Regions from separate parts of the Devosia sp. Z6_126 genome, predicted to be linked through region 1. Evidence: predicted binding sites of a transcription regulator. Region 1 holds the regulator's gene; the other holds the start of a gene.

The links. Region 1 encodes HrcA, which represses chaperone genes, less so after heat shock. Its sites were predicted from a motif close to GTTAGCACTCNCNNNNNGNGAGTGCTAAC; they were not measured.
Positions count from the first base shown of each region.
Region 2: the regulator HrcA is predicted to act here: its motif matches at 9,813-9,841, upstream of groES (co-chaperone GroES).

Region 1 covers NZ_JBYUNO010000001.1:909,724-924,723, forward strand. The annotation lists gene rsmI (16S rRNA (cytidine(1402)-2'-O)-methyltransferase) at 1-661, opposite strand, end outside; gene hemW (radical SAM family heme chaperone HemW) at 701-1,852, opposite strand; gene AC3YOG_RS04430 (non-canonical purine NTP pyrophosphatase) at 1,907-2,554, opposite strand; gene AC3YOG_RS04435 (hypothetical protein) at 2,551-2,724, opposite strand; gene rph (ribonuclease PH) at 2,721-3,437, opposite strand; gene hrcA (heat-inducible transcriptional repressor HrcA) at 3,578-4,663, shown strand; gene grpE (nucleotide exchange factor GrpE) at 4,736-5,317, shown strand; gene pncA (bifunctional nicotinamidase/pyrazinamidase) at 5,389-6,024, opposite strand; gene pabB (aminodeoxychorismate synthase component I) at 6,021-7,823, opposite strand; gene dnaK (molecular chaperone DnaK) at 8,106-10,016, shown strand; gene dnaJ (molecular chaperone DnaJ) at 10,257-11,387, shown strand; gene AC3YOG_RS04475 (hypothetical protein) at 11,403-11,633, opposite strand; gene AC3YOG_RS04480 (NADPH-dependent FMN reductase) at 11,754-12,299, shown strand; gene AC3YOG_RS04485 (histidine phosphatase family protein) at 12,306-12,944, shown strand; gene pyrF (orotidine-5'-phosphate decarboxylase) at 12,981-13,679, shown strand; gene AC3YOG_RS04495 (NUDIX hydrolase) at 13,672-14,235, shown strand; gene AC3YOG_RS04500 (adenosine kinase) at 14,232-15,000, opposite strand, start outside.
Region 2 covers NZ_JBYUNO010000001.1:128,578-143,577, forward strand. The annotation lists gene ileS (isoleucine--tRNA ligase) at 1-2,049, opposite strand, end outside; gene AC3YOG_RS00650 (bifunctional riboflavin kinase/FAD synthetase) at 2,794-3,765, opposite strand; gene AC3YOG_RS00655 (TIGR01459 family HAD-type hydrolase) at 3,772-4,638, opposite strand; gene AC3YOG_RS00660 (EAL domain-containing protein) at 4,722-5,954, opposite strand; gene AC3YOG_RS00665 (sigma-54-dependent transcriptional regulator) at 6,094-7,482, shown strand; gene AC3YOG_RS00670 (dihydrofolate reductase family protein) at 7,548-8,093, shown strand; gene AC3YOG_RS00675 (DMT family transporter) at 8,090-9,055, opposite strand; gene AC3YOG_RS00680 (hypothetical protein) at 9,077-9,274, opposite strand; gene AC3YOG_RS00685 (DUF427 domain-containing protein) at 9,336-9,698, opposite strand; gene groES (co-chaperone GroES) at 9,883-10,173, shown strand; gene groL (chaperonin GroEL) at 10,245-11,885, shown strand; gene AC3YOG_RS00700 (BrnA antitoxin family protein) at 12,024-12,266, shown strand; gene AC3YOG_RS00705 (TSUP family transporter) at 12,272-13,024, opposite strand; gene hisG (ATP phosphoribosyltransferase) at 13,111-13,818, opposite strand; gene AC3YOG_RS00715 (ATP phosphoribosyltransferase regulatory subunit) at 13,815-14,879, opposite strand.

The DNA.
Region 1 (15,000 bases):
CGAGTTCGGCCAGAGTGCCGCGTTGCACGCGTTCGAAGCGCTTGGTGAGCTCGAGGGCGACGGCGGCCTGCCGATCAGGGCCGAGCGTTTGAGCCATAGCAGCCAAAGTGTCGTCGAGGCGGCGCGGGGATTCGTAGAACACCAGAGTTTCACGTGAAACCGAAAGGGACGCGAGCGCAGTAGCGCGAGCGCCCGCCTTGGCCGGCAAAAAGCCGTGAAAGGCAAAGGCGTCGGTCGGCAGGCCCGCGACGACAAGAGCGGAAAGAAGTGCTGAGGCGCCGGGGACGGCAAAGACCGGCAGGTCGGCGGCGGCCAGGGCGCGGATCAGGGGAAAGCCGGGATCGGAAAGCAAGGGCGTGCCGGCGTCGGAAATCAGCGCCAGGGCTTCGCCGGCGGCGATGCGCGCAACGATGTCGTCCGCCTTGGCGCGTTCATTATGTTCGTGTAGCGCCACGCGGCGGGTCTTGATGCCGTAGTGATCGAGCAGTCGCGCCGACATGCGCGTGTCTTCGCACAGTACCGCGGCTGCGGCGGCGAGGGTTTCAAGGGCGCGGATGGTGATGTCGCGCAGATTGCCGATAGGGGTGGCAACGACGTAAAGGCCGGGCGCCAAGGGTGGGGCCTCGAGCTTGGTGCCGGCGATGAAGAACTCTGAACTCATGGGTGCAAGGCTAGCACGCAGAAGCGCGCCACCCAATCGCTAAGCGGCAAGATCGGCAACGACGGCGTCGAGCACCGGCCAGCCGCGATCGGTGACGCGGATATTGCCGTTGGGCAGGGTTTCCACAAAGCCATAGCCCTTGAGATCCTCGATCTGGCGCTGGCTGATGCGGCGCCCCGACAGCGCGGTGAAGCGCTGGGGCGATATGCCTTCCTTGAGGCGCAGGCCCATGACGAGGAATTCGTCGCCCTGCTCTTCCCAGGTCAACACATCATCGGTGACGAGGCCATGGCCCTGCGCCAGCACCTTTTCCTGCCACTTGAAGGGCAGCTTTTCGGCGGCGGTGGCGTGGCGCTGGTTGTTGATCAAGAGGCGCCCATGCGCGCCGGGGCCGATGCCGGCATATTCGCCATAGCGCCAGTAGAGCATGTTGTGCTGGCTTTCCTGGCCGGGGCGGGCGTGGTTGGAAATCTCGTAGGCGGGCAGGCCGGCCGAAGCCGTCAGTTCCTGGGTCAGCTCATAAAAATCGGCGGAAAGATCCTCATCGGGCATGATGAGCTTGCCGGCGCGATGCAGGTCGAAATAGCGCGTGCCCTGCTCGATGGTGAGCTGATAGAGCGAGATATGGCCACGCGCGAGCCAGAGGCCTTCCTTGAGCTCGTCCTCCCAATCCTCGAGGGTTTGGCCGGGGCGGGCATAGATCAGATCAAAGCTCGAGCGATCAAAGATCGACTGGGCGATGCGCACGGCAGCGATGGCTTCATCGACGGTGTGGCGGCGGCCGAGGTCGGCCAGCGGCTTGTCGCGCAGGGACTGCACGCCGAGCGAGACACGGTTGATGCCGGCGGAACGAAAACCCTTGAAGCGATCGACCTCGACGCTGGTGGGATTGGCTTCGAGCGTGATCTCGGCGCGTGGCTCGACCGTCCAATGGGCGGCGATGGTGTCGAGAATGGTGCCGACGGCCCAGGGGCTCATCAGCGAGGGGGTGCCGCCGCCAAAAAAGATCGACTGCACGACCCGGCCGGGAGTGAGGCTGGCGGTATGGGCAATCTCGCGCTGATAGGCGGCGACAAAGGCCTGCTCATCGAGTGGGCCGCGATGCACATGGGAATTGAAATCACAGTAAGGGCACTTGGCCGCGCAAAAGGGCCAGTGCACATAAACGCCAAAGAGGTCGTTACGGCTCATGCGGCAGCCCCCTCATGTGGGTTGGTGGCGTGGCAGCGATTGGCGGGCACGCGATCAAGCCTGCTCAATTTGGCCCTCGACGAATTTGGCAAAGGCGCGGGCACGGTGGGAGAGACCCTCCTGCCCCGGAGCCCAGCCATGTTTGACGCTCGAGGGCATTTCGCCAAAGGTGGCGTCAAAGCCTTCGGGCATGAAGACGGGATCAAAGCCGAAGCCGACATCGCCGCGTGGCGGCCAGACCAGGGTGCCATCGATGCGGCCCTCGTAGAGGGCGTCGCGGCCATCGGGATGGGCGAGGCAAAGCGTGGCGCGGAAGGAGCCGTGGCGCTGGGCCGGGGTGGTGGCATTGGCAGCCTGAAGGGCATCCTCGACGCGCTTCATGCCGTGATTGAAATCGCGATTAGGGCCAGCCCAATTGGCGGTGTAGACGCCGGGATCGCCGCCCAGCGCATCCACGCACAGGCCCGAATCATCGGACAGGGCCAGCATATTGGCGGCGCTCGCGGCGGCATGGGCCTTGATGCGGGCGTTTTCGGCAAAGGTGGTGCCGGTTTCATCGGGTTCGGGCAGATCAAGCTGCGCGGCCGAGATCAGCTCGAGCCCGAAGGGGGCAAACAATTCCCGGAACTCGGCCAGCTTGCCGGCATTGTGCGACGCCAGCACGAGGCGGTCACCAGCGCGAAGACGGGGAATGGCGCTCATTTGGGGGATCCTTGCCGGGCCTTGGTGCGCCCGGCCGAGGGGCGGGCGGATTGATCAAGGGCGCGCGCCACGTCATGCCAGATCGGGCAATTGGTGCCGGGCGTGCTGCGGCGGCTCGCCTGGGGGGCAGTCGTGGCGGCGCCGCTTTTCTTGCGGAAAAACAGGTTCATGCTTGCAGTGCTGCTGTTTGAAGGCGGGTGAGTTCGGCGATGCCGGTTTCGGCCAGGCCCATGAGCTGGTCGAGCTCGTCGCGGCTGAACGGGGCGCCTTCGGCGGTGCCCTGAATTTCCACGAACTTGCCCGAGCCGGTCATGACGAAATTGGCATCGGTATGGGCTTCGACATCTTCAAGATAATCGAGATCGAGCACCGGGGTGCCGCGATAGATGCCGCAGGACACGGCGGCCACGGAATCGCGCAAGGCCGGACCGCGGGTAAGCTTGCGCTCGTCCATCCAGCGGATGGCATCGGCAAGCGCGACATAGGCGCCGGTGATGGCGGCGGTGCGGGTACCGCCATCGGCTTCGAGTACGTCGCAATCGAGGGTGACCTGGTTTTCGCCCAGCATGGGGAGATCCACCACGGCGCGCAGCGAGCGACCGATCAGGCGCTGGATTTCCTGGGTGCGGCCCGATTGCTTGCCGGCAGTCGCTTCGCGGCGGGTGCGCGAGCCGGTGGCGCGGGGCAGCATGCCGTATTCGGCAGTGACCCAGCCCTGGCCCTTGTTGCGCAGCCAGCCCGGCAGATTGGTTTCCACCGAAGCGGTCACCAGAACCTTGGTGTCGCCGAACGAGACAAGGCAGGATCCCTCGGCTTTCAGCGAAACATTGCGCTCGATGGAAATCGCGCGCATCTGGTTGGGTTCGCGTCCGGAAGGGCGCATAGGCAATCACCTTGGCAGTAAAAAACAGTTAACCGCCTCTTAACCCTCTCTGCAGGTCCTCACAAGCCGGGCTGGCTTGGCGAATGGCCGCAATGCCCCTAAATGAATGGGGAGGGTTAAAGCCGACAATTTGAACGAATATGATGGTCAAGCCACCCGAAGACTTTCTCGCCGTCCTCAATACGCGCAGCCAAGACATCTTCCGGCGCATCGTGGAACGCTATCTCGACACGGGCCAGCCGGTGGGTTCGCGTGATCTCAGCCGCATGCTGCAACTGGGCCTGTCGCCCGCTTCGGTGCGCAATGTGATGGCCGATCTCGAGGATCTCGGGCTGATTGCCGCACCCCATGTTTCGGCGGGGCGCGCGCCCACCCAGGAAGGCCTGCGGTTTTTCGTTGATGCCATGCTCGAAGTGGGCGCGGTCGATGAGCGCGAGCGTAGCCGCATCGCCCAGCACATCGCCGAAACCGCGCAGGGCGGGCAGGTGGAAGACCTCCTCGCCGAGGCCAGCCAGCTGCTGTCGGGGCTAAGCCAGGGCGCGGGCGTGGTGATCGCGACCAAAGCGGATATGGTGCTCAAGCACATCGAATTTGTCCGGCTCGACCAAGCTCGCGCGATGGCGATCCTGGTGGGGGAGGACGGGCAGGTGGAAAACCGCATCCTGCCCCTGCCCCCCGGCCTGACCGCCAGTGCACTGCAACAGGCCAGCAATTACCTTGCCCATCATGTGGTAGGACGCACCATTGCGGAAGCGCGCAAGGCGCTAGGCGAGCAGCGCGCCGAGCAGCGGGCGGAACTGGACGAGCTGACCCAAAAGCTGGTTGATTCCGGGATCGCGACACTGAGCCAGCCATCGCCGGCGGCGCAGCCCACGGTGATCGTGCGGGGTCGGGCCAATCTGTTGAATGACACCATGGCGTCCGAAGACATGGCGCGCATGCGCCAGCTATTCGACGAACTCGAAAGCAAGGACGGGTTGCTGGAACTCTTGGGAGATGCGGAAAACGCCCAGGGCGTGCGCATTTTTATCGGCTCGGAAAACAAGTTGTTTTCCCTTTCGGGATCTTCGGTGATCCTGAGCCCCTACAAGGACGCCAATGACAAGGTGGTGGGCGTGCTTGGGGTTATCGGGCCGACGCGGCTCAATTATGCCCGTATCGTGCCGGTGGTGGACTATACCGCCAATGTCATCACCTCGATGATGGCGCGCAAGGGGCGCGGCTAGGGAGGGTTGAAAAAGCCGGTGCATTGACCGATATCGGGGGCAAATTCATTCCCAATGCGAAAGCTTGCCCTTATGAGCGACGAAAACACCTCGCCCAGCGAAGAATTCGAGATCGAAACGCCCGTACCGGAAAGCGAAGTGGATCCCGTGGAAGCCTTGCGCGCCGAGAATGCCGAGCTCAAGGACCGGGTGCTGCGCACGGCAGCGGAAATGGAAAACCTGCGCAAGCGCATGGAACGCGATATTGCCGATACGCGCTCCTATGCCATTTCGGGGTTTGCCCGCGACATGCTCTCGGCCACCGATGCACTGAGCCGGGCGCTGATGGTGCTGCCGCCCGAAGCGCGCGAATCGGGCGATGCCACGACCAAGTCCCTGATCGAGGGCATCGAGATGACCGAGCGCGAAATGCAGCGCCTGCTGGCCAAGCATGGCGTCAAGCCGATCGAAGCCGAAGGGCAGAAGTTCGATCCGCACAAGCACCAGGCGATGTTTGAAGTGCCCGATCCCAGCCATCCCGAAGGGACGGTGGTGCAGGTAGTGCAGACCGGCTTTGCCATCGGCGATCGCGTGCTGCGCCCGGCGATGGTTGGTGTGGCCAAGGGTGGCCCACGCGCCGCAGAAGGCGCCGAAACGGTTGATAAATCAGCCTGAGTGTTCAGGTACGGTTCTGGAAAATCCCCGCTTTGGCGGGGATTTTTGTTTGTAGGGATGGTGAGGGCCCGTTACCCCAAAATATCCCTGCTCATCAGGCGGCCGATGCCGGCGGCACCCATCTGGGTCCAGGCTTGTTGCAGTGAACCATTGCTGTCGATGGCGCGGCTGGCGTCTTCGATCACGCTGACATCGAGGCCCGCCTCGGCGGCATCGAGCGCGGTCCAGGCGACGCAGAAATCGGTGGCGAGACCCGCAACATAGATCTTGGCGAGACGCCGTTCGGCGAGATAGCCGCCAAGGCCGGTGCGGGTGCGGCGGTCGGCTTCCTGGAAGCCGGAATAGGAATCGACGCCGCGGTTATAGCCTTTGCGGATAGTCAGCTGCGCATGGGGAATATCGAGATCGGCCGAAATCTGCGCCCCATGGGTGTCCCAAACGCAATGGTCGGGCCACAGGACCTGGGTGCCATAGGGCAGCTCGATGGTTTGGAAGGGTTGGGTGCCGGGATGCTGGCTGGCAAAGGAGATGTGATCGGCGGGGTGCCAGTCCTGGGTCAGCACCACATGGGTAAAGCGGCGGGCCAGCTGGTTGATCAGCGGCACGATTTCGTCACCGCCGGGCACGGCAAGGCTGCCGCCGGGCAGGAAATCATTTTGCACATCCACCACGATCAGAACGTCATGCGGGGTGATGTCGAAGGTCATGTCGCATCCTTGCTTGGGCGGTGAATCCAGCTGGCGCGGAGCAAGCCGCGCACGGAATTACCGAGATAAATGGCGTCGGCGCTTGCCAGGTCATCAAGGGTCAGGCGCGCCTCCCTGGCTGCGCCGGTTGCGAGCAGTTCAGCACGCAAGGTGCCGGGCAGCAAGCCGGCCTCGAGCGGCGGGGTGAGGAGCACGCCGCCCTGGCGCAGGAACAGGGAGGTGATGGAGCCTTCGGTCAGCTCGCCGCGCTCGTTGAGAAAGACGACTTCGTCGACGCCAAGCGCGGCCGCGTCGCGCTGGCGCGGCTCGTCGTAAAAAGCGCGGTTGGTGGTTTTATGCGCCAGCCAGAGCGAGCCGGAATAGAGCCGCTCCTCGGCAACTGCGAAGCGAAACAGCGCCGGGTTGGCCGGCAACGGGGTGGCGGACAGGCCGAGCCCCGCCACCTGGTCGAGAGTAAGGCGCACCCGCATGGCCGGCTCGCTCCAGCCGGCAGCGGTTTTGGTAAGGAGGCTTGTGGCGGCGTACCGGTCGAACGGCATGTTGAAATATTGCGCGGAAGCGGCGATGCGATCGAGATGGCGCTCGAGCAGCCAAAAGCTCGTGGTGTTGGTCCAACGCAGGGTTTCGATCAGGCAGATGGGTGGGCTCTTGTCCGCAAGAAAAGCCATTTTCAGCAGTGCTTCCTCATATTCGTCCTCGGCCACCGAGTCGGCAACGATGCCCCCGCCGATGCCGATTTCCCCCTGCCCCTCCCCGTCGATCACAGCGGTGCGGATCGCGACGTTGAGCGTAAGGTCCCCATTGGGGGCGAAATAGCCGATCGAGCCGGTGTAAAGCCCGCGCGGTTCGGCCTCCACCGCGGCGATGATTTCCATGGCCCGCAGTTTTGGCGCCCCGGTGATGGAGCCGCAGGGAAAGAGCTGGGCGAGGAGCTGGGTGGTGGACACATCGGGCAGGCGCTGCGCGGTGATGCCCGAGGTCATGGTGTGGAGGGTGCGCAGGGTTTGCACGGAAAAGAGGTCGGTGACCTCGACCGAGCCCACGGCGCTGATGCGGGACAGATCGTTGCGCAGGAGATCAACGATCATCAGGTTTTCGGCGCGGTTCTTGGGATCGGCGGCGAGGGCCGCGCGACCCGCTTCGTCCTGTGCAATGGTGCCGGCGCGCCGCCGCGTGCCCTTCATCGGACGGGCAGAAAGCGTGCCGCCGGTGCTGGCGACAAAAAGTTCGGGCGAGCGCGACAAGATCCAGTGCTCGCCGGTGTTGATGAGCGCGCCATAGGCAACCTGCTGCTTGCGCGCGAGATCGCGATAAAGCGCGGCCGGGTGGCCTTCGAGGCGGAAGCGCGCTTTGAAGGTAAGATTGACTTGATAGGTGTCGCCGGCGCCGATCCATTGCTGCACTTGCCCGAAGCCGGGGGCGTAATCGGCAAAGGGCCGGCTGGGGACAAGGTCGAGGGCTTCTGCACCCTGCCCGGCTATGGCGCTGTCGAGGCGTTGGTCTACTTCCCCGACGGACAAGCGTTGGGGCGCGCTGTAGAGGCCAAGCCAAAGCAGGGGAAAAGGCGAGCGCTCGGGCAGAAGGGGCTGGAGGCGCTCTTCAAACAAAAATCCGAGCTCATAGCTCAGAAACCCCGCGGCCCAGAAGCCCTGCTGCTTGGCTCGTTCCAGTTCCGCCAGGGCCCTTCGGGCTTCCTCGCTGGTATGGGCCACAAGGATGGCGTGCGGGTCCGTGAACAGCAGATTGGTGCCGTCGGGCGCGAGATTGTCGTGGAGCAGCACTGAGCCGGGAGCGAACATGGCTTTGATTCTATTGTGGATGGGCCGCCGTGCAAAGCCACTTGGCGCGAGCGCGGCCGGGTGGCACAAGCAGCGCCGGGCCGGCACGATGGCGGCCCCGGAGGGCCCCTCGTTCAGGCAAATCGCTTTTGTTCTGCTTGAACGCTTCCAGCCCCCCTCCTATATACCCCTCACGCTCAGCAATGAGCACACCCAATTCAAGGAAACCCGGCTCCGAAGGCCCTGGAAACCCGCTTTCAAGAGGGGTTTCGATCAAGGGTTTTGCTTAAAAAGAGGCACGTTATGGCTAAAGTAATCGGTATCGACCTGGGCACCACCAATAGCTGCGTCGCCGTGATGGACGGCAGCAATCCCAAGGTGATTGAGAACGCCGAAGGGGCGCGTACCACCCCCTCCATGGTGGCATTTTCCAAGGATGGCGAGCGTCTGGTTGGCCAACCGGCCAAACGGCAGGCGGTGACCAATCCTGAAGGCACGCTGTTTGCCGTCAAGCGCCTGATCGGGCGCCGCTTCGATGACGCGGTTGTGGCCAAGGACAAGAACCTGGTGCCCTTCAAGATCGTCAAGGCGGACAATGGCGACGCCTGGGTGGAAGCCTCGGGCGAGAAATATTCGCCCTCGCAGGTCTCGGCCATGATCCTGCAGAAGATGAAGGAAACCGCCGAGTCCTATCTCGGTGAAACCGTCACCCAGGCGGTGATCACGGTTCCCGCTTACTTCAACGATTCGCAGCGCCAAGCGACCAAGGACGCCGGCAAGATTGCCGGCCTTGAAGTGCTGCGCATCATCAACGAGCCCACCGCAGCGGCGCTGGCCTATGGCCTCGACAAGAAGAACAGCGGCACCATCGCCGTGTACGACCTTGGCGGCGGCACCTTCGACGTCTCGATCCTCGAGATCGGCGATGGCGTGTTTGAGGTGAAGTCCACCAATGGCGACACGTTCCTGGGTGGCGAAGACTTCGACAACCGCCTGATGGATTACCTGGCCGACGAGTTCAAGAAAGAGCAGGGCATCGACCTGCGCAATGACAAGCTTGCCCTGCAGCGCCTCAAGGAAGCTGCCGAAAAGGCCAAGATCGAACTTTCGAGCGCAACCCAGACCGAAATCAACCTGCCCTTTATTACGGCAGACGCTTCGGGCCCCAAGCACCTGACGCTCAAGCTGACGCGCTCCAAGCTCGAAACCCTCGTGGAAGACCTGATCCAGCGCACCATCGACCCCTGCAAGCAGGCGATGAAGGATGCCGGGGTTTCGGCAGCCCAGATCGACGAAGTGGTGCTGGTGGGCGGCATGAGCCGCATGCCCAAGGTCCAGGAAGTAGTCAAGCAGCTGTTCGGCAAGGAGCCCCACAAGGGCGTGAACCCGGACGAAGTGGTGGCGCTTGGCGCAGCGATCCAGGCCGGCGTGCTGCAGGGCGACGTCAAGGACGTGCTGCTGCTCGACGTGACCCCGTTGTCGCTGGGCATCGAAACCCTGGGTGGCGTTTTCACCCGCCTGATCGATCGCAACACCACCATCCCGACCAAGAAGAGCCAGGTGTTCTCGACCGCCGAAGACAGCCAAAGCGCCGTGACCATCCGGGTGTTCCAGGGTGAGCGCGAAATGGCGGCCAACAACAAGCTGCTGGGCAATTTCGACCTGACCGGCATTCCCCCTGCACCGCGTGGCGTGCCGCAGATCGAAGTGACGTTCGACATCGACGCCAACGGCATCGTGCAGGTTTCGGCCAAGGACAAGGGCACCGGCAAGGAGCAGCAGATCCGCATCCAGGCTTCGGGTGGTCTCAGCGACGCCGATATCGAAGCCATGGTCAAGGAAGCCGAGCAGAACGCCGAAGCCGACCGGCAGAAGCGCGAAGCGGTGGAAGCCAAGAACCAGGGCGAGAGCCTGATCCACTCGACCGAAAAGTCGCTCAAGGAATATGGCGACAAGGTTTCGGCCGAAGACAAGACGGCGATCGAAACCGCTCTTGCCGATCTGCGCTCGGTGATCGAAGGCGACAATGCCGAAGCGATCAAGGAAAAGACCGCGGCTCTGGCGGAAGCGTCGATGAAGCTGGGCGAGGCCATGTACAAGGCATCGCAGGCGGAAGCCGAGGCCAAGGCCTCCGGCACCGACGATGGCGATGACGACGTGGTCGATGCGGACTTCGAGGAAGTGCGCGACGACGACAACCAGAAGTCGGCGTAAGCCTTCAGAATGGTCTAGAGGGGTCCGGCTTGGCCGGGCCCTTTTTGTTTTTGGGCCTGGGCAACAGGGTTTCACGTGAATCCAAGAGTTGCTGGCGCGCCCTGCCCTTGATAATCACCCTTGCACCGGCGGCGCAGCGTCGCCATCTGTGAGGCAGTTCCAACCAATCCCATCGGTGCCGGGCTGGCGCGCTCCCCGCGCGACGCCCGTACCGCAGCCCGGCGTCTGGAGACAATTTTCTTGGCCAAACGAGATTTCTACGAAGTGCTTGGCGTTGCCAAGGGAGCCGACGATGCGGCACTCAAGAGTGCTTATCGCAAGCTGGCCATGCAGCATCATCCCGACCGCAACCCCGGCAACAGCGAAGCGGAAGCCAAGTTCAAGGAAATCAGCGAGGCCTATGACACGCTCAAGGACGGCCAGAAGCGCGCCGCCTATGACCGGTTCGGCCATGCCGCGTTTGAAAATGGCGGGGGGCGTGGAGGCGCGGGCTTTGGCCCCGAATTCAACTCCTCGATGTCCGATATCTTCGAAGACATCTTTGGCGATTTCATGGGCGGCCGACGCGGCGGTGGCGGGGCCTCGGCCAAGCTGCGCGGCTCGGATTTGCGCTATAATCTCGAAATCTCGCTCGAGGAATCCTATACCGGCCGCACGGTCGAGATCGATGTGCCGACCCTGGTGGGCTGCACCACCTGCGATGGCTCGGGCGCCAAGCCGGGCACCGGCAGCCACACCTGCCGGCAATGCAATGGCCATGGCAAGGTGCGCGCCGCCCAGGGGTTTTTCACCATCGAGCGGACCTGCCCGGTGTGCCAGGGCCGTGGGCAGATGATGGACCAGCCCTGCACCGATTGCGGTGGCCAGGGCCGGCGCGAGGAAAACCGCAAGCTATCGGTGGATATCCCCAAGGGGATCGAGGATGGCACGCGCATTCGGCTGGCCAATGAGGGCGAGGCGGGGCTGCGTGGTGGCCCGCCGGGCGATCTTTACATCTTTATCTCGATCAAGCCGCACGACCTGTTCCAGCGCGACGGCGCTGATCTTTATGCGCGCGTCCCCATCGCGATGACGACGGCGGCGCTGGGGGGCGAGTTCGAGGTGCCAACGCTTGATAATGCGCGAGCCAAGGTCAAGGTGCCAGCCGGGACCCAGCCGGGTCAGCGCGTGCGCCTCAAGGGCAAGGGCATGCCGGTGCTCCGCTCCAAGGATCAGGGCGATCTTTATGTGCAGCTCGATATCGAGACGCCGCAGAACCTCAGCCGCAAGCAGCGCGAGCTGCTGGAAGAATTCCAGCGCCTGACCACGAACGAAACCAGCCCCACTTCGGACGGGTTTTTCGCCAAGCTCAAAAAGATGTTCGACGCCTAAGGGCGCTGCCGCCGGTCAAGAACCGGCGGTTGCCGCTGGCGGCAGGGCGAGCACGGCTTCGTCGAGTTCACGCGACAGGGCTGTGAGCGCCGCCCTGCCCGCATCCTCGGCATCGGCGATGGCGGTGCCGAAGGGCACTTCAAGCCCAAGGCGCTTATTGGAATCATCGGCCCACACGAATGACAGATAGCTCTTGCCGGCCGCCAGGTCGTGCGAGAGATGGGTCACGTTCAACTTCGAAGCCATGAAATTGTCTCCCTCAGTGCGAGTTGAGACGATCCCATCGGCAGCTATGCGTCAACATGGCTTGTGCACATCCCGCAGCTGAGCAACATTGATCCTCCAACGCGGAGGAACACTGCCGGCATGGCCACTGCATTGACGCTTTCAGGCTCGATCCGGCGCGGCTCGCTCAACCGCGTGCTGCAAAACCATGTCGGGCGCAAGCTCACGCAAGCCGGGGTTGCGGTCACCCAGCTTGAACTGGGCGACTTTCCCATGCCCCTGTTCAACGAGGATCTGGAACCGGACCAGGTACCGGAAGCAGCGCCTGTTCTCGCGCAGCTGTTTGCCAGCCACGACATCATCTTCTGGGCCAGTCCGGAATATAATGGCGGGCTGACACCCCTGACGGTCAACACCATTGCCTGGCTCAGCCGGCAAAAGCCCAACCCGTTCCGGCACGCCGTTTTTGGCATTGGCGGGGTGAGCTCGGGCAAATATGGCACGGTGATGGGCCAGTCCCATCTGCGCGATAGCCTGAGCAAACTTGGAGCCCTGGTGGTGCCGACGCTGCTCGGCATTGGCCCGGGCGCCGCCGCCTTTGATGCGGACGGCAATCCCACCGAAAAATCCGTGGTAGGCAAGATCGAGCAGCTGGTGCACGATCTCACCCATTTCAGCAGAGGCTAGCAAGCGATGCGGGCACTTTACCTTTCCCACCCGCAGATCAGCATGGATGCCAATGTGCCGGTGCCGCTGTGGCCGCTATCGGCCGAAGGGCTCGACCGGGCTGAGCGCTTTGCGGCGCGCGGCGTGGTGCCGCCCGGCGCGATGATCTTTTCAAGCCGCGAGCGCAAGGCACTCGATCTCGCCGAAGTTCTCGCGGCGAGCACCGGGACAGTGGTGTTGAGCGATCACCTGATGGGGGAAAATGATCGCAGCAGCACGGGCTTTCTGCCCCCGGCGCTGTTTGAGCTGGCAGCCGACCAGTTCTTTGCCGAACCCCATAGCAGCTACCAGGGATGGGAACGGGCGATCGACGCGCAGGCCCGTATCGTTGAAACGGTGCGCACGGCGCTGGCCAGTGTCCCCCCGGGCACCCCGGCAGTGTTTTGCGGGCATGGCGGGGTGGGCACGCTACTCAAATGCTTTGCCGCAGGAGTGCCGATCGATCGCAAGGAGGACCAGGGACGCCGCGGCGGTCGGGGCGGTGGCAATGGGTTCGTGTTCGATCTTGCCGAGGGACAAGTGCTGCTGGACTGGACCCCGCTCGAGGAATTGCCGGCGGACTGGTTCACCGCGCCGGCGATTGCGGAGGCACGGGTTTTGACCTAAGCCTCCCGGCAGTTTTTACCCCGGGAGAGTACAGCGGTGAGCGGAGAATTGATTGTTGGTCTGGACCTGTCGTCGCGCGCCAAGGCCGAAGACATGGTGGCGCGGCTGGGCGACAGCGTCGAGTTCTACAAGATCGGCTACCAGCTGTTTTATGGCGGGGACGGGTTTGCCCTGGGCAAGGAGTTGATTAGCGCGGGCAAGAAGGTATTCTTCGATCTCAAGCTCCTCGACATCGACAACACGGTTGAAAAAGGGGTCGCTGCTTTCGCGCAGACCGGCGCGACCATGCTGACCGTGCATGCCTATCCCAAGACCATGCGCGCCGCCGCCAAGGCCGCCGCGGGATCGGGGCTGTGCGTATTGGGCGTTACCGTGCTGACCTCGATGGACGATGCCGATCTGCGCGAAGCGGGTTATGAGCGCGATGCGGCGGGCCTCGTCGCGCTGCGGGCCGAACAGGCGCGGGCAGCCGGGATCGGTGGCGTTGTGGCTTCGGCCCATGAAGCGGGGATGGTGCGCAATCTCGTGGGTCCTGACCTCGCGGTAGTGACGCCCGGCATTCGCCCGTCCGGTTCGCCGGCGGGGGACCAGAAGCGGGTCATGGGTCCGCGCGAGGCGCTCGACGCCGGCGCGACCCATCTCGTCGTGGCGCGCCCGATTATCGAAGCGCCCGATCCCGCGGCGGCAGCCCGGGCGATCCTCGCCGAAATGGCCGGCGGCACCCGGCTTGCCTAAACTCTTCCTGCCTACGCTAAATGCCCTCGTGGAGCGCTACCTTGCCGAAGTGGCGGAGCGGGGAGAATACCTCTCCCTGTTACGCTGGCAGATCGCAGAGGGGCATCAGCTCGATGAGCGGAGCACCTTGCCGGGGCATGTCACGACCAGTGCCTTTGTGCTTTCGCCCGATCTCCGGCAGGCCTTGTTGATCGACCATGTCACCATCGGCCGATGGCTGCAGCCGGGCGGGCACTACGAACCGGCACCGCGCTTTGCCCAATCGGCGGCACGGGAAGCCTTCGAGGAAACGGGGGTCGCAGATCTGCGGCTCCATTCCTGGCACGCGGATAGCGATCTGCCCTTCACCATCGACAGCCACGACGTGCCGGACAAACCGGCCCGCAACGAGCCGGCGCATGTGCACCACGATCTGCAATATTTGTACGTGGCCGACCCGGCCTTGCCGCTCACGCCCCAGCTCGAGGAAGTGCATGGCGCGCAATGGCGGCCAGTCGAGGCGCTGGCGGATTTCGCCCCGCGCGCGCTGCGGCGGCTGGAGGCGCTCCGAGCCTAGCCCGCCAGCCCGTGCTCGCGGGTCAGGTCGCCCAGATCGAGCTGCGGGCGCGCGCCGATATGGGAGATCACCTCGGAAGCCGCGAGGCAGCCGGTTTTGAGCGCGGTTTCCAGCGTTTGGCCACGGGCCATAGCGAGCAGGAAACCCGAGGCGAAGAGATCGCCGGCGCCGGTGGCATCGACGACATGGGGCACCGGGAAGGCTGGTACCGAAACCACTTCGCCATTGCAGGTCGCCATGGCGCCATCGGCACCCATGGTAATGGCGGCGAGTTCGGCATCCTTGGCGATCTCGCGCACCGCGACGCCCAGATCATCGGTCTGGTAGAGCGATTTCAGCTCGTTGATATTGGCAAAGACATAGTCGATGGTCTTGGAGCGGATGAGATCGAGGAACTCGGCGCGATACCGATCGACGCAGAACGGGTCCGAAAGGGTGAAGGCGGCGGCGCGCTCGTTCTTGTGGGCGTAGTGGGCGGCCAGCACAAAGGCCTTCTTGGCCTCGACCGGGTCCCACAAAAAGCCTTCCATATAGGTGATGGCAGCGCTGCCGATCTCGTCGGGGCGGATGTCGCGCTCGGTCAGCTCGTGGCAGGCGCCGAGATAGGTGTTCATGGTGCGCTCGCCATCTTCGGACAGGAAGATCATGGAGCGGGCGGTGAGCGCGCCGTTTTCGAGGCGGCTGGTGGCGTAGTAGACGCCCAGCGCATCGAGGTCGGTGGCAAAGACGTCGCCCAGCGGATCGTCGGCGACCTTGCCGATAAAG
Region 2 (15,000 bases), 780 kb from region 1:
GCGCAGGATATCGGCGCCGTATTGCTTGATGATGTCCTGCGGGGCAACGGTGTTGCCCAGGGACTTGCTCATCTTGCGCCCTTCCCCATCCATGGTGAAGCCGTGCGTCAGCACGCTTTCATAGGGGGCAAAGCCGTTGGTGGCGCAGCTCTCGAGCAGCGAGGAATGGAACCAGCCGCGATGCTGGTCCGAGCCTTCCAGATACATGGAAGCGGGGAATTTGAGGTAGGGCCATTTCTGCTTGTTGCGCAGCACAAAAGCGTGGGTCGAGCCACTGTCGAACCACACATCGAGCACGTCGCGGACCATCTCGTAGTCCGCCGCGTCATAGCTGTCGCCGAGGAAGCGCTGGGCGGCGCCTTCGGCGTACCAGGCATCGGCGCCTTCGGCCTCAAAGGCCTGGGCGATGCGATGGTTGACCGCTTCGTCCTTGAGGATTTCGTTGGTCTGGCGATGCACGAAGACGGTGATCGGCACGCCCCAGGCGCGCTGGCGCGACAGCACCCAATCGGGGCGGTCTTCCATCATCGAGCGCAGGCGGTTCTGCCCCGCAGGCGGATAGAATTTGGTGGCGTCGATCGCGTTGAGCGCACGGTGGCGCAAGGTATCGCCGGCAACGCCCTCGATGGCGCGGTCCATGTAAACGAACCACTGGGGCGTGTTGCGGAAGATCACCGGCTTCTTGGAACGCCAGGAGTGGGGATAGGAGTGCTTGACGCGACCGCGGGCGACCATCATGCCGCGCTCGGCGAGCGCGGCGATCACGCGGTTATTGGCGTCGCCCTTCTTGCCGTTGTCATCGATGACTCGGGCGCCTTCGAAGCCGGGAGCCTCGGCGGTGTAAAAACCGGCATCGTCCACGGCAAAGGGGATGGAGGTGTCGATGCCGCGCTCGGCGAGGAGCCGGCCCGAGTTCATCCAGATTTCAAAGTCATCGAGGCCGTGGCTGGGTGCGGTATGCACAAAGCCGGTGCCCGCATCATCGGTGACGTGTTCGCCATCGAGCAGGGGCACATCGAAATCGTAGCCGCCGGCAAGGCCGCGCAGCGGATGGTGGCAGGCGGTGATCTGGCCGGGATCGACATCGCCAAGGCGCGTGAAGCTTTCCACCTTGGCCTTGGCAAAGACTTCGGCGGCGAGCTTGTCGGCGATGACGTATTTTTCGCCAGTCTTGGCCCAATTGCCCTCGGGGGCCGCGGTGATCTCGTAGAGGCCGTAAGCGACCTTGGAGGAATAGGAGATCGCCCGATTAGCGGGGATGGTCCAGGGGGTGGTCGTCCAGATCAGCACAAAGGCCGAACCGAGGTCGCGCACCTGGCGGGCGGTGGCGGCAAAATCAGCGCCGGCTTCGGCTGAAGCGCCATGCACGGGGAATTTCACCCAGATCGTGTCACTTTCATAATCCTGATATTCGATCTCGGCCTCGGCCAAGGCGGTGCGCTCCACGACCGACCACATCACGGGCTTGGAGCCGCGATAAAGCTGGCCGGAAGCGGCAACCTTCATCAGCTCGCGCGCGATCTGGGCTTCGGCGTCAAAGCTCATGGTCAGATAGGGATTGTCCCATTCACCGAGCACGCCCAGACGCTTGAACTCGTCGCGTTGGATATCGACCCATTGCTCGGCAAAGGCGCGGCATTCCTGGCGAAATTCGATGATCGGCACTTCGTTCTTGTCGCGGCCCTTGGCGCGATACTGCTCCTCGATCTTCCATTCGATGGGCAGGCCGTGGCAGTCCCAACCCGGCACATAGGCCGAGTTGAAACCGAGCATCTGCATGGAGCGGCTGACCATGTCCTTGAGCGTCTTGTTGAGCGCGTGGCCGATATGGATGTTGCCATTGGCATAGGGAGGGCCGTCATGGAGCGTAAACAGCGGACGATCGGCCGCTTGTTCGCGCTGGCGGGCATAAAGATCCATCTCTTCCCAGCGCTTGAGCCAGAGCGGCTCGCGATCGGGGAGCCCGGCGCGCATGGGAAACTCGGTCTGCGGCAAAAACAGCGTCGACGAATAATCGGTTTCGGTGGCGCTTGCAGCGGTATCGGTCATGGAGGCGGCAATCTTTGGGGGAGGTTGGCGGCCTTTTAGCAAGGTGAGGCGCGAGGGGCAAAGGTTGATTTGCGGTGGGCGGGGGTGATGGGGGGCCGTCAGTTCCGCGTGAATGCCGGCGGACGCGGAGGCACGGTGGGTTCTGACCATTGAGCGGAGGGTTAGAGGCAGGGGTTGATCAGTGGCCCACATAACCACCCCCTCCCCGGCCCTCCCCTCAAGGGGGAGGGAGGGCACGAGCCTAGAGGTTTGGGGTTTGAGACTCATGCCGGGTCGCACCTAAGCTCCACTGGATGGAAGGGCCGGCACCCCCACCCTCGATCCCTCCCCTCAAGGGGGAGGGAGGCGATGGCTGCGGGATTTGGCTTGCGAGGAGATATTTAAGCGCAGTGGACCCGCTTGCTGAACTCCCGCTTACGCAGAGCTTGGTGGAAGGCCTCCCCTCCGCCTTGAGGGGAGGGGTTGGGGGTGGGGGTCCATCAGTGGCCCACCGAACCACCCCCTCCCCGGCCCTCCCCTCAAGGGGGAGGGAGGGCAGGAGCCGAGAGCAAGGAGTTGGGCACGATAGGTCCCCTCCCCCTTGAGGGGAGGGCTAGGGTGGGGGTGCAGGCGGCTGAGCTTGAGTGGAGGAGCGAAGGGGAACCGTACCCAGGCCCCACTCGGAGGCAAAGCCGGAACCCCCACCCTCGGTCCCTCCCCTCAAGGGGGAGGGGAGGCGATGGCTCATGGGGCCGAGTTCTTGGGCTAGCCGACGAAACCCAGCTGTTCGTCGAGCGGGCTGAGGGGGGTGGCTTGGGTGAGGAGGGTGCGGGCTTTGCCCGAGTCGCGGTCCATGGCGGCGATCAGTTCATCGAGGCCGCTGAACACTTCCTGGCCGCGGATATGGCCGACCAGGGCGACGGTGATGGTTTGACCATAAATGTCCTCGTCGAAGTCGAAGAGGTGGGTTTCAAAGGGCGGGCGCTGGTTGTCGAACATGGGCTTGCCATAGGCGGCAACGCCGCCAAAAAGGCGATTGCCCAGGCGGGCGCGCACGGCATAGACGCCCTGGGCAAGCTGGAAGCCGTTGGGGGTCATGGTGTTTGCCGTGGGGTAGCCCAGTTCGCGGCCGCGCTGGTCCCCGCGCACAACGCAACCATCAAAGAACCAGTGGTAGCCCAAAAGCCGATTGGCCGCGGTGACCGCCCCTTCCGACAGGGCGGCGCGGATGCGCGAGGAGGAGATGGGCTCGTCGCCCTCGTCCATGAGGTCGAGGGTCTGGACGGCAAAGCCCGCCGCCTCCCCCGCCGCCTTGAGGAAAGTGGGGGTACCGCGCCGGCCCCGGCCAAAGTGGAAGTCGGAGCCGACAATGACGCCGGCGACGTTCATGGCATCGACGAGAAAGCGCGACACGAAGTCTTCCGCCTCGATCTGGGAAAAGGCGCGATCGAAGGGGAGGATGACGATGCCATCGAGCCCGAGGGCTTCCGCCAGCCGCGCCTTGGCGTCGCCATCGGTGAGGCGGAACATGAAGGGCGATGGCGCAAACACATCGCGCGGATGCGGCTCGAAGGTCAGCAGCACCGCGGGCGCCTTGGCCCGCGCCGCTTCGGTCTTGAGGGCGGCCAGGATCGACTGGTGGCCGCGATGAAAGCCATCGAAATTGCCGATGGCGACATAGGCGCCCCGCAGGGCGGCGGGGACGTCATCGAGGCCTGATAGTCGAATAAAGGCCACGCGCGCCTACCAGGTCAGGCGCGGCAGGAAGCCGGCAAGGCGGGCGCCACTGGGGGCAACGAGATCGGCGATCAGCTGCGGATCGGGGCTGCCGAAGGCATCGAGTTCGGCCGCGTGGATCGAGCCGGTGATGAACAGCAGGTCGAGCCCGAACTGGGCGGCGCCGGTGGCATCGGTGCGCACGCTGTCGCCAATGGCGAGCACGCGGCTTTTGTCGAGGGGCTTGCCAGCGGCCTGTTCGGCGAGGCGGAAGGCTTCCTCATAGATGGGGCGATAGGGTTTGCCGGCCATGTGCACGATCCCGCCCATGGCTTCGTAGAGGTCGCCCAGCGCGCCGCCGCAATAGATCAGGCGGTCGCCATGTTCCACGACGCGGTCGGGATTGGCGCAGATCATGGGGAGCTTGCGCGCGAGCCAGTGCTCGGCGCGTTCCCGATACATTTCGGGGGTGTGGGTGTCGTCATCGAGATCGGTGACCACAATCACTTCGGCTTCATCGGCCGTGGTGCGGCGCACATCGAGGCCCTCGTAGAGCGCATCGTCTTCGGTGGCGGGGCCGACATGGTGGATCGCGCGGCCGGAATATTTAGCGATCATGGTGCGGGTGGCATCGCCCGAGGAAACGATCGCGTCATAGGCGGTGCGGGGCACGCCCAGGCGATCGAGCATCTCGACGATGGGGCCCGAAGGGCGCGGGGCATTGGTGATCAGCACCGCCGTGCCGCCGGCCTCGCGATACTTGATCAGCGCGTCGACGGCGCTGGGGAAGGCGGAGACGCCATTGTGGATCACACCCCACACATCGCTCAGCACCGCATCATAGCGACCGGCAAGATCGGACAGGCCGGAAATGGAGGCGGGATGAGACGTCATGGGGAACTCCGAAATAAACTGCTGCGTGCTATGTGGCAGCTTGGGGGCGCCGATCAAGCCCAAACAGCATTGGAGTGGTGGAGTTAGCCCTCGACCCGACGCAAGGCGGGCGCGGGCTGGCGGCCGCCATCGAGCAGCAGATCGCCGCGTAGCGGGGCGGCAGCGCCGAGATGGGGGCCTTGCACGAGGGTGATGCGGTGATCGATCAGCTCGGGGATCTGTGCTTCGGCTGAAACCCCGGTGGCAAGCAGCGTCACGCCAAAGCGGGCCAGGTAATCGGCGATATCGGCGGCGTGGAAATCGGTCAGGGATTGCGGCGCTTCGAGGAAGCGCGCGGCATCGATACGCAGCGAGCGCACGCCGCGCGCGGCCAGTTCACCCACATCGAGCCGCAGCGATTGCACGGCCAGGATGCTGTAGCCTGAGCCCTTCTTGTGGACGGCGTCGGCCACGGCGCGCTCGGCGGTGGTCAGGGACAGCCATTCTGCTTCTTCGATCGCAAAGATCAGGCTGGGCGCGACGGGGCGATTGGCTTCGAGCGAAGCGATCAACCCTTCGGCGGCCTGACCGTCGCCCAGGGTCGCCCGCGACAGCGGCACAAAGAGATTGGGCCTTTGCCCGGCAGTGCGGGCCCGGCGAGCCAGGGTGATGGCTTCGAGCAAACCGATGCTTTCGAGCTGGCGCAGCACATCGGCGCCGCCCTGGCGGGGCAGGAAATCGGCCGGTTCAGCCAATGCGCCCGCTTCAAGGGCGAGGCGCGGCACCAGATCAAAGCCGGTGGGGCGGCGCTGGGGCAAGGTCACGACGGGCTGGACGTGAAAGAGCAGCCGCCCTTCGCCAAAGGCGCGCCGCACGGTTTCGAGCGGAATCGCAGGTTCGCGTGGTGGCGGCACGATGGTCGCGGCTGGGGCAGGTCGCAGCGCCGCGGGTGCGGTCTGAGGTTGGGCCGCCCTTTCCTCGATATCGGCGACGGCTTCGGCGACCTGGCGGATCACGGTGCCCAGAACGGAAATATCGGCTTCAACAGCCCCTAGGCGCGGGCCGGCATTGAGGTCGGCCATGGCGTTGATGCGCTGGCCGAGCACGGCGCCGGCCTTGGCATCGGTGGACAGGAGGCGCGACAATTCCTCGATGGCGCGCTCGAGCCGCTGCTCGGCGCGCTGGCGCAGGACACGCTCATGGGCGGTAACGGCGATGCAGCCGAAAACCAACGCGGCGAGAATCGCCTGAGCGGGCGTAAAGGCGAGCCCGAAATACGCCGCAGCTCCCGCTGCCGCCGCTGAAACCGCGATAAAGGTATAAACCAGGCCCTGCACAGCGCGATGCGATCCCCTAACGGGCGCCGGGATTCGGCCCCAATGTTCTTAGCATCGCCCCGGCCCGGGCTGGAACGGAATATTTACCCTGTTGGAGAACAATCGGCGCGCGTCGAACTATACCAAAGGCAAAGCCGCAATGGCGACAAACACTGGGGGACCCCTGGCAGTGCCGGGCCGGCTGCTCCTGATCGAGCGTGATCAGCGATCGGTGCGGCATCTCAAAGAAGCTCTCTCGGGGCAATTGCAGCCAGCGCCACAGCTTGCCCTGGCGGCCTGCGGCCGGACCGGGGCGGAAACCTTGCGGCGCGAAGCCTTTGACCTGGTGCTGGTGGATCTCGGAAGCCTTGAAGATCCCGGCACTGACGAGGCGATGGCGCGACTGGTCAAACTGGCCGATGGCGCGCTGGTGATTGCCCTGTCGGATGGTGGTTCGGTGTCGGCATCGCTGGTGGCGATGCGGGCCGGGGCGCATGATTGCCTCACCAAGCCGGTTGACGGAGCAACGCTGTTGACGCGAATCGGCGAGCTGGCACAGCGCCACGGCAAGGCCAGTGCCCTTTTGGGTGAGCCCGCCCTGCCCCCGCCCTCGGCCGATTTTGCCGGCTTTGTGGGTGGCTCAGGGGCGATGCAGGCCGTTTACGAGCAGATCATGCGGATCGCGCCTTCCCCTGCCCCGGTGTTCATCACCGGGGAAAGCGGCACCGGCAAGAATTTGTGCGCCGAGGCGCTGCATGGCAGCAGCCCGCGCGCTGGCCGCCCCATGGTCGTAGTGAACTGCGCGGCAGCCGACGCTGATTCCCTGGCACGCGAATTGTTCGGCGCCGGCTCGGATGGCGTGGGCGCGGCGCGGCGGGCGGATGGCGGCACGCTGTTTCTTGACGAAGTTGCGCAACTCGACCCCGAACTGCAGGCCAAGCTGCTGCACCTGTTGCAGACCGGCCGGATCACTGGCGAGGGCGAGGCGCCAACCAACGCCCTCGATATACGAGTGGTTTGCGCCACCAAGGAGCCGCTGACGCAGCTGATCGAAACCCGGCAATTGCGCGAAGACCTGTTTTACCGGCTGCATGTGCTGCCGATCCACCTGCCGCCGCTGCGGCAGAGGCCAAGCGACGTGTTGCCCCTTGCCCGCCATTTCCTTGAGCGGTTCGGGCGCGAGCAGGGCAAGCAGTTCTCCGGGTTTTCGCCCGAGGCGGTTGCGGTCCTGGGCGGATCGGAATGGCCCGGCAATGTGCGGCAATTGGAGAATCTGATGCGGCGCATCGCCGTGCTCGCCGATGGCGGCGAGGTCAGTGCGGCCATGGTGGCTTCGAGCGCTGCAGCGGGCGAACTGGGCCCCGGCGGCAATCGCGCCGAGCGCCGTTCGCCGGTGCGGCCAATGTGGGAGCAGGAACAGCGCATCATCGAGGATGCCATTGCCAGCTTTGGCGGCAATATCTCGCTGGCGGCAGCGGCCCTGGAGATCAGCCCCTCGACCATCTACCGCAAGCGCCAGGGCTGGGCTGGGCTGGAGGTGGCCAGCTAGCCTGCTGCCAGGGGTTGACAGGGCACGGATTTAGATCAAGCCCGGTTCAGCAATGGAGGTGAGTTGTGACCACTGGTCATGTGTTTATCGGCACCAGCCTGGATGGCTTTATCGCGCGCAAGAATGACGACATCGCCTGGCTGACGGATTACCCGACGCTTGGCGAGGATCACGGTTTCAACGCCCATATGGAACGAGTGGATGGGGTGATCATGGGGCGCGGCACCTATGAGGTGATCAAGCATTTCCGGCCGTGGTTTTATTCCAAGCCCGTGCTGGTGCTGAGCGGCAGCATCACCCAGACCGATGTGCCCGAGGAGATTGCCGACAAGGTCGAGATTGTGGATGCAACGCCCGAGGAGGCGATGCAACTGGTCGCGGGCCGAGGCTGGCGCGCGGCTTATGTGGACGGCGGCAAACTGATCCAGGCGTTTTTGCGCGCCGGGCTGATCGAGGATCTGGTGATCAGCCGCATTCCGGTGTTGATCGGCGAGGGCATTCCCCTGTTCGGGCCGCTTGGGGCCGACCTGGTGCTCGAGCATGTGGAAACCCAGGCCTTTCCATCGGGCCTGGTGCAATCGCGCTATCGCGTCCCCGGGGATGCGGCCTAAAGGCTGCTGGCCTGGCGGGCCTTGTTCCGATCGAGCCCCAGGCGGTGCTCGCGGAAGATGATGAAGATGCCCGAAGCGATCACGATCGCAGCGCCGCCCAGCATGGGCAGCGTCGGGATGTCGCCGAAAGCGAAGTAACCCACCGCCAGGCCGAGCAGCAGCGAGGTATATTCGAACGGAGCGATCACCGACATTTCGGCATGGCGATAGCTGGCAGTGAGGAGGATTTGCCCAACGCCGCCGGCAATGCCCGCCAGGACGAGGATCACGGTCTGCTCGAGCGTCGGCCAGACCCAGCCGAACGGCAGGGTCAACAGCGACAGCACCGAGCCGGTGATGAAGAAATACAGCACGATGGTTTCGGTGCGCTCGGTTTGCACGAGGCGGCGCACCTGCATCATGGCAAAGGCCGAAAAGATGGCAGCAAGCAGCGCGGCGAGCGCGCCCAGGGTTTCGCCGGTGCCCATGGCGGTTTGCCCGCTCAGGATGGTGAGCCGCGGCCAAAGCATGATGATCACGCCGACCAGGCCCACGATCACCGCCGTCCAGCGGTAAAGCTGCACCCGTTCCTTGAGCAGCACGGCGCCCAGCACCACCACGACCAACGGCGCGGCATAGCCAATAGCAATGGCCTCGGGCAGCGGCAGCATGGTGAGCCCGTAAAAGCTCAGGCCCATGGAGGCGATGCCGATAAGGCCACGCAGCACATGGCCGAACGGATTGTTGGTGTGCAGGCCGAAACGAAGATTGCCCTGCCAGGCGAGATAAACCAGCACCGGCACGATGGCGAAAAAGCAGCGGTAGAACACGAGTTCGCCCGCGGGGATGTTCTCGGCCGCCTTGATCAGGGCCGACATCGCCACGAAAACGCAGACCGAAGCAACCTTGAGGGTGATGCCGCGTAGCGGAGCAACCGTGGCAGGTGGAGAAAAAGCCGGGTTGGCCCCGCCGGAAAGTGTCACTTGCGTCTCGTTTGCGCTGGCTTAGTTGGCAGCGGCTTTTTCGAGTTTTTCCTTGGCCTGGCGGGCGGTGGCGAAGGCCTTGTGCTCGGGGCCCATGGCGCTGCCGGATTTGACAACGGCGCCGGCGGCATCGAGCAGTTCCCATTGCCAATTGGCGTTCTGGCCACTGCCGCCCTTGAGGCGCAGGCGGATCTGGAGGGGTTGAGCTGGTGTGTTCATGGCTTCCCTTATGCCCCAAGCCCTGGGGCGATGAAAGCCCCAAGGCAACCCGCAATGGCGGTTAAACCGCTGTGCGGCGATATTCGATCTTGTCGCCCCAGAAGGCGATCATATCGCGGATGGGCTCCACCAGTGGACAAGGATCGGGATAATACCAGGCAGCATCCTCGGCAGTCGCCGTCAGGGTCTTGATGGTGTAGTAGGAGGCCTCGCCCTTATAGGGGCAGGTGGTGTGGGTATCGGTTGCTTCGAGAATGCCGGGCTGGATGTCCTCGCGCGGCAGGTAAATGCGCAGCGGGGAGCCGGGCTCATCGACTTCCAGCGCCCGGATGGAATCGGCAATTTCCGCATCATCGAAGATGACATGGACGCGGCCTTCGGCCGGCCGGATCTTGATGTCCTTATCAAGACATTGAACGGGCATGATCTCGTGCCTTTCTAGCTGTGCGTATCGGTGCTCAACGCATCATCCCCGCCCGGGGTTCACCCTGCCCCGGCTTGACTCGGATGCGCCCCCTGCATATATCAGCGACACCCTGTTAGCACTCTCACTCGGTGAGTGCCAAAGGGCGCGAATTTGCAGTCCCGATGATGCTATAGGAGCAATCATGAGCTTCCGTCCCCTCCACGACCGCGTGGTCGTCCGCCGTCTCGACAGCGAGGAAAAGACTAAAGGCGGGATCATCATTCCCGACACCGCCAAGGAAAAGCCCTCCGAAGGCGTTATTGTTGCAGTTGGCCCAGGTGCCCGCGATGACAGCGGCAAGGTTGTGGCGCTGGACGTCAAGGCCGGCGACCGCGTGCTGTTTGGCAAGTGGAGCGGCACCGAAGTCAAGGTCGACGGTGAAGACCTGCTGATCATGAAAGAATCCGACATCATGGGCATCGTCGAAGCGTAAGGCTATTTGCTCGGTCAAATAGCCCGCTTCCCCTGCCCTTTTCCCTGTCTGCACTTTAAGGAGCGCCTCACATGGCAGCTAAAGAAGTAAAGTTCTCCACCGACGCGCGCGACAAGATGCTGCGTGGCGTCAACATCCTGGCCAATGCGGTCAAGGTGACCCTGGGCCCCAAGGGTCGTAACGTCGTTATCGAAAAGTCGTTCGGTGCTCCGCGCATCACCAAGGACGGCGTGACCGTTGCCAAGGAAATCGAACTGGAAGACAAGTTCGAGAACCTGGGCGCGCAGCTGCTGCGTTCGGTCGCCTCCAAGACCAACGATATCGCCGGCGACGGCACCACCACCGCGACCGTTTTGGGTCAGGCCATTGTTGTTGAAGGCGTCAAGGCTGTTGCCGCCGGCTTCAACCCAATGGATCTGAAGCGCGGCATCGACATGGCCGTGGAAGAAGTCGTGGCTTCGCTCAAGGCCGCTTCGTCCAAGATCAAGTCGTCGTCCGAAGTCGCCCAGGTCGGCACCATTTCCGCCAATGGCGAATCGTCCATCGGCGACATGATTGCCGAAGCCATGCAGAAGGTCGGCAACGAGGGTGTGATCACTGTCGAGGAAGCCAAGACTGCCGAGACCGAGCTCGATGTCGTTGAAGGCATGCAGTTCGACCGCGGCTATCTCAGCCCCTATTTTGTGACCAATGCCGAGAAGATGACTGCCGTTCTGGAAGATCCCGTGATCCTCCTGCACGAAAAGAAGCTCTCGAACCTGCAGGCTATCCTGCCGATCCTCGAGTCGGTTGTGCAGAGCCAGCGCCCGCTGCTGATCATTGCCGAAGACATTGAAGGTGAGGCTCTCGCGACCCTCGTCGTCAACCGTCTGCGCGGTGGCCTCAAGGTTGCTGCCGTCAAGGCTCCTGGCTTTGGCGACCGCCGCAAGGCCATGCTGGAAGACATCGCCATCCTGACCGGTGGCCAGGTGATCTCCGAAGATCTCGGCATCAAGCTCGAGAATGTGACTATCGACATGCTGGGCACTGCCAAGCGCGTTGAGATCACCAAGGAAAACACCACGATCGTTGACGGTGCCGGCACCCAGGAAGACATCCAGGGCCGCGTTGGCCAGATCAAGGCGCAGATCGAGGAAACCACTTCGGACTACGACAAGGAAAAGCTGCAGGAACGCCTGGCCAAGCTCGCTGGCGGTGTCGCCGTGATCCGCGTCGGCGGCTCCACGGAAGTGGAAGTCAAGGAGCGCAAGGACCGCGTCGATGACGCTCTCAACGCTACCCGCGCTGCCGTTGAAGAAGGCATTGTTGCTGGTGGTGGCGTGGCACTGCTGCGCGCTTCCAACGCAATGACCGTCAAGGGCATCAACGCCGACCAGGACGCTGGTATCGCCATCGTCAAGCGCGCTCTGCAGGAGCCCGTACGCACCATTGCCAATAACGCCGGTGCCGAAGGCTCCGTGGTTGTGGGCAAGATCCTCGAGAACTCCTCGCTCACCTTCGGCTACAACGCCGCAACCGGCGAGTATGGCGATCTGGTGCAGCTGGGCGTTATCGACCCGGTCAAGGTGGTTCGCACCGCCCTGCAGGACGCAGCTTCGGTTGCTTCGCTGCTGATCACCACCGAAGCCCTCATCGTCGAGGCTCCCAAGGACGCAGCACCGGCAATGCCGGGCGGCGGCGGCATGGGCGGCATGGGCGGCATGGACTTCTAGTCCAGCCATTCAGGCAAAAAATTCAGGATCGTTTCTTCCCAGTCACGATCTTGGTTGGAAAGGCGCAGTGGAAACACTGCGCCTTTTTCTTGCGCCGATCCCGCGCTAGAGTGAGGGCTCTCAACCCACGAGGATTGCATGCGGACGCCACGACGCGGAAGCGCTTACGACCAGGCGGAAGCCGCCTTCAAGAGCGCCACGAGCAAACCAGCTGCACCTGCGGCACCCGCCAAGGCGGCAACGCCACCGGCTGGCAAGGAACTGGTGTCGCTGCGGCTCGACCGGGCGGTGCTGGAGCATTTCCAGGAGGATGGGCCGGGCTGGCAGGAGCGCATCAACGCGGCGCTGCGCCAGGCCGCCGGGCTGGAGCCCGAGGACTAGGTTTTTTAGCGGAAGATCAGCAGGCGCAAGGCGAGGATGATCGAGACGACGACCACCAGCGGGCGGATGATCTTGGCCCCGAACCGGATGCCGATGCGCGCGCCGGCATAGCCGCCCACGACCTGGCCAACCGACATGGCGATGGCGGCTGGCCAGACCACGTCCCCGGCGATGATGAAGATGATCAGGGCCGAAAGGTTGGACGTGAGGTTGAGGATCTTGGTGTTGCCGGCGGCGCGGGTGATGCCAAGCCCGAACAGCATCACAAAGCCGATGGTGAAGAACGAGCCGGTGCCGGGGCCGAACACGCCATCGTAAAAGCCCAGCACAAAGCCCATCAGGGGCACGAAGAGCTCGAAGCGCAGCCGCGGCGCGCGATCGAGGTCGGACAAGTTGGGGGCGAAAAGGAAATACAGCGCCACCCCGATCAGCGCCACCGGCACCGCGACATCGAGCAGGGTCACGTCTATCTGCTTGACCACGAGAGCGCCAACAAGGCTGCCGGCGTAAGTAGTAAAGAGCGCGGGCACGAGCTTGCGCAGGGTGACAAAGCCGCGCCGCCAATAGGTCAGTGCCGCAAGGCTTGTTCCCACCACGCCCTGCAGCTTGTTGGTCGCGAGCGCGGCCACGGGCGGCACGCCGGCCGAAAGCAGCGCGGGCAGCGAAATCATGCCCCCTCCCCCGGCGATGGCGTCAACAAAGCCGGCCAGCATGCCAGCGCCAGCGAGCGCCAGCAGCACAAGGGGATCGAGCAGCATATCAGGGTCCGGGGGTTAGGCGGCGGGCGGAAGAGTCGGCACTTGGCTTAGCCGCCAATGGGGAGGGCTGGCAATGGGGCGCAGCGCTAGAAGTCGGCGGCGGCCCCTAACGTGCCCAATATGTTCTCGAGCGCCGCGCGACGCTCTGGCGTCCAATCGGCGCCACGCGACACAAACAAGCAGGCCTGGCTGCGCAGCATCACGCCGTCTTCCAATACGCGCAGGCCGTTGGCGGCAAGGGTCGAGCCGGTGCTGGTGATATCGACGATGATATCGGCTACGCCCGACGCGGGCGCGGCTTCAGTGGCCCCGAGGCTTTCGACCGTCCGGTATTCGGCAATGCCGGCGCGGGCGAAATGCTGGCGGGTGACGGTGATATATTTGGTAGCAATGCGCAGCCAACGGCCGTGGCGGGAGCGGAAGTCGGAAGCGACATCGGCCAGATCATGGAGATGGGTGACATCGATCCAGCTATCGGGCACGGCGACCACCACATCGGCATTGCCAAAACCCAGCTCGGCCGCAACCGCAACGGCGGCCGGCCCGACTTCGCTGGTTTCGTGGATCAGGTCGAGCCCGGTGACGCCCAGATCGATGGTGCCGCGGATCAATTCGCGCGCAATCTCGGCCGCGGGGTAAAAGCGCACGGTGATCTCAGGGTGTCCGTCCACTGCGCCCAGATAAGAGCGCGCGCCGCCGGGGCGGGTGATCTCGAGGCCACGGGCGGCGAACCAGTCACGGGTTTGCTCTTCAAGGCGCCCTTTGGAGGGCACGGCAAGGGTAAGGCCGGTCATTGCGCTAACTCGGCCTCCAAACGATCAACCCACACGGCGCAGCCGGAGGCGGCGATGGGCGCCGTAGCGCCGAGGCGCTCGAGCAGCCGATCATATTGCCCGCCCGACACCAGGACGGCGCCGCCGGGACCGCGCATCTCGAAAACAATGCCCGTATAATAATCGAGCCGGGGCGAGAAGCTGGCGTCAAAGCTCACATGCGCTTCGCCCAGATTGTCGAGATGCCGGCGAATGGTACGAATGGGGGCGCCCAGCATCAGCCGGTGCCGCGCCGCCAGGGCTTCGAGCCGGGTCAGCGCCTGCAATACGGGGCCGGAAATGGCGAGATAGTCCCGCAGCAGCGCCAGGGTTGCGGGGGGCACATGGGCGGCATCAAGCGCCTGCTGCTCGAGATAGCGGTCGGCGATTTCGGTGGGGGTGCGTCCTTCCGACAGGCTGAGGCCCGCCGCCACCATGTTTTCGGTAATCTCGCCGATCAGCGCTTCGCGCGTGGGCTGCTCGGCGCGGGGAGCGTCGGGGGCGGCCTCCAGCCGGCTGAGCAGCCGAGCCATGGCCTCGGTGTGGCCGAAGCGGTGGCGGATGCGGGGGCGCCAGGGCGCGGGCATATCGGCCTGGGCCAACAGGGCCTCGAACAAGCCAACGCCACCCAGCCGGATATGCGGGCGCACGCCATAAAGGTCGAGCGCGGCGCGGGCAAAGGTCAGCACCTGATCGAGGGCCACATCGCCATTGGGCTGCGCGACGAGTTCAAGCCCCGCCTGGTCGAATTCGGCGGGAAGGCCCTCGCGCTGGCGAAAGATCGGACCCAGATATGAAAAAGCGGCCGGCTCACCGGCGCCATTGGCGATGTAATCGGCCACGATGGGCAGGGTGAAATCGGGGCGCAGGCAGTATTCCGCGCTACTGGCACCCGAGGTCAGCAACAAGCGCCGCCCGAATTCCTCGCCGGCCAGGTCGAAATAAGGATCGGCCGGCAGCAGCAGGGGCGGCGCGGCCCGGGTGGCGCCCTGAGCCTCCACCAGGGATTCGAGCTGGGCGCGACGGTAAGCGGCGTGCGTCATGCGACCGCTCCGGATTGAGGATAAGCCTGGCTGGGTAACTCACTGAATGACCCCCTCCCCGGCCCTCCCCTCAAGGGGGAGGGAGGGCAGGAGCCTTGAGCTCCTGGTGTGCTTTCCGATC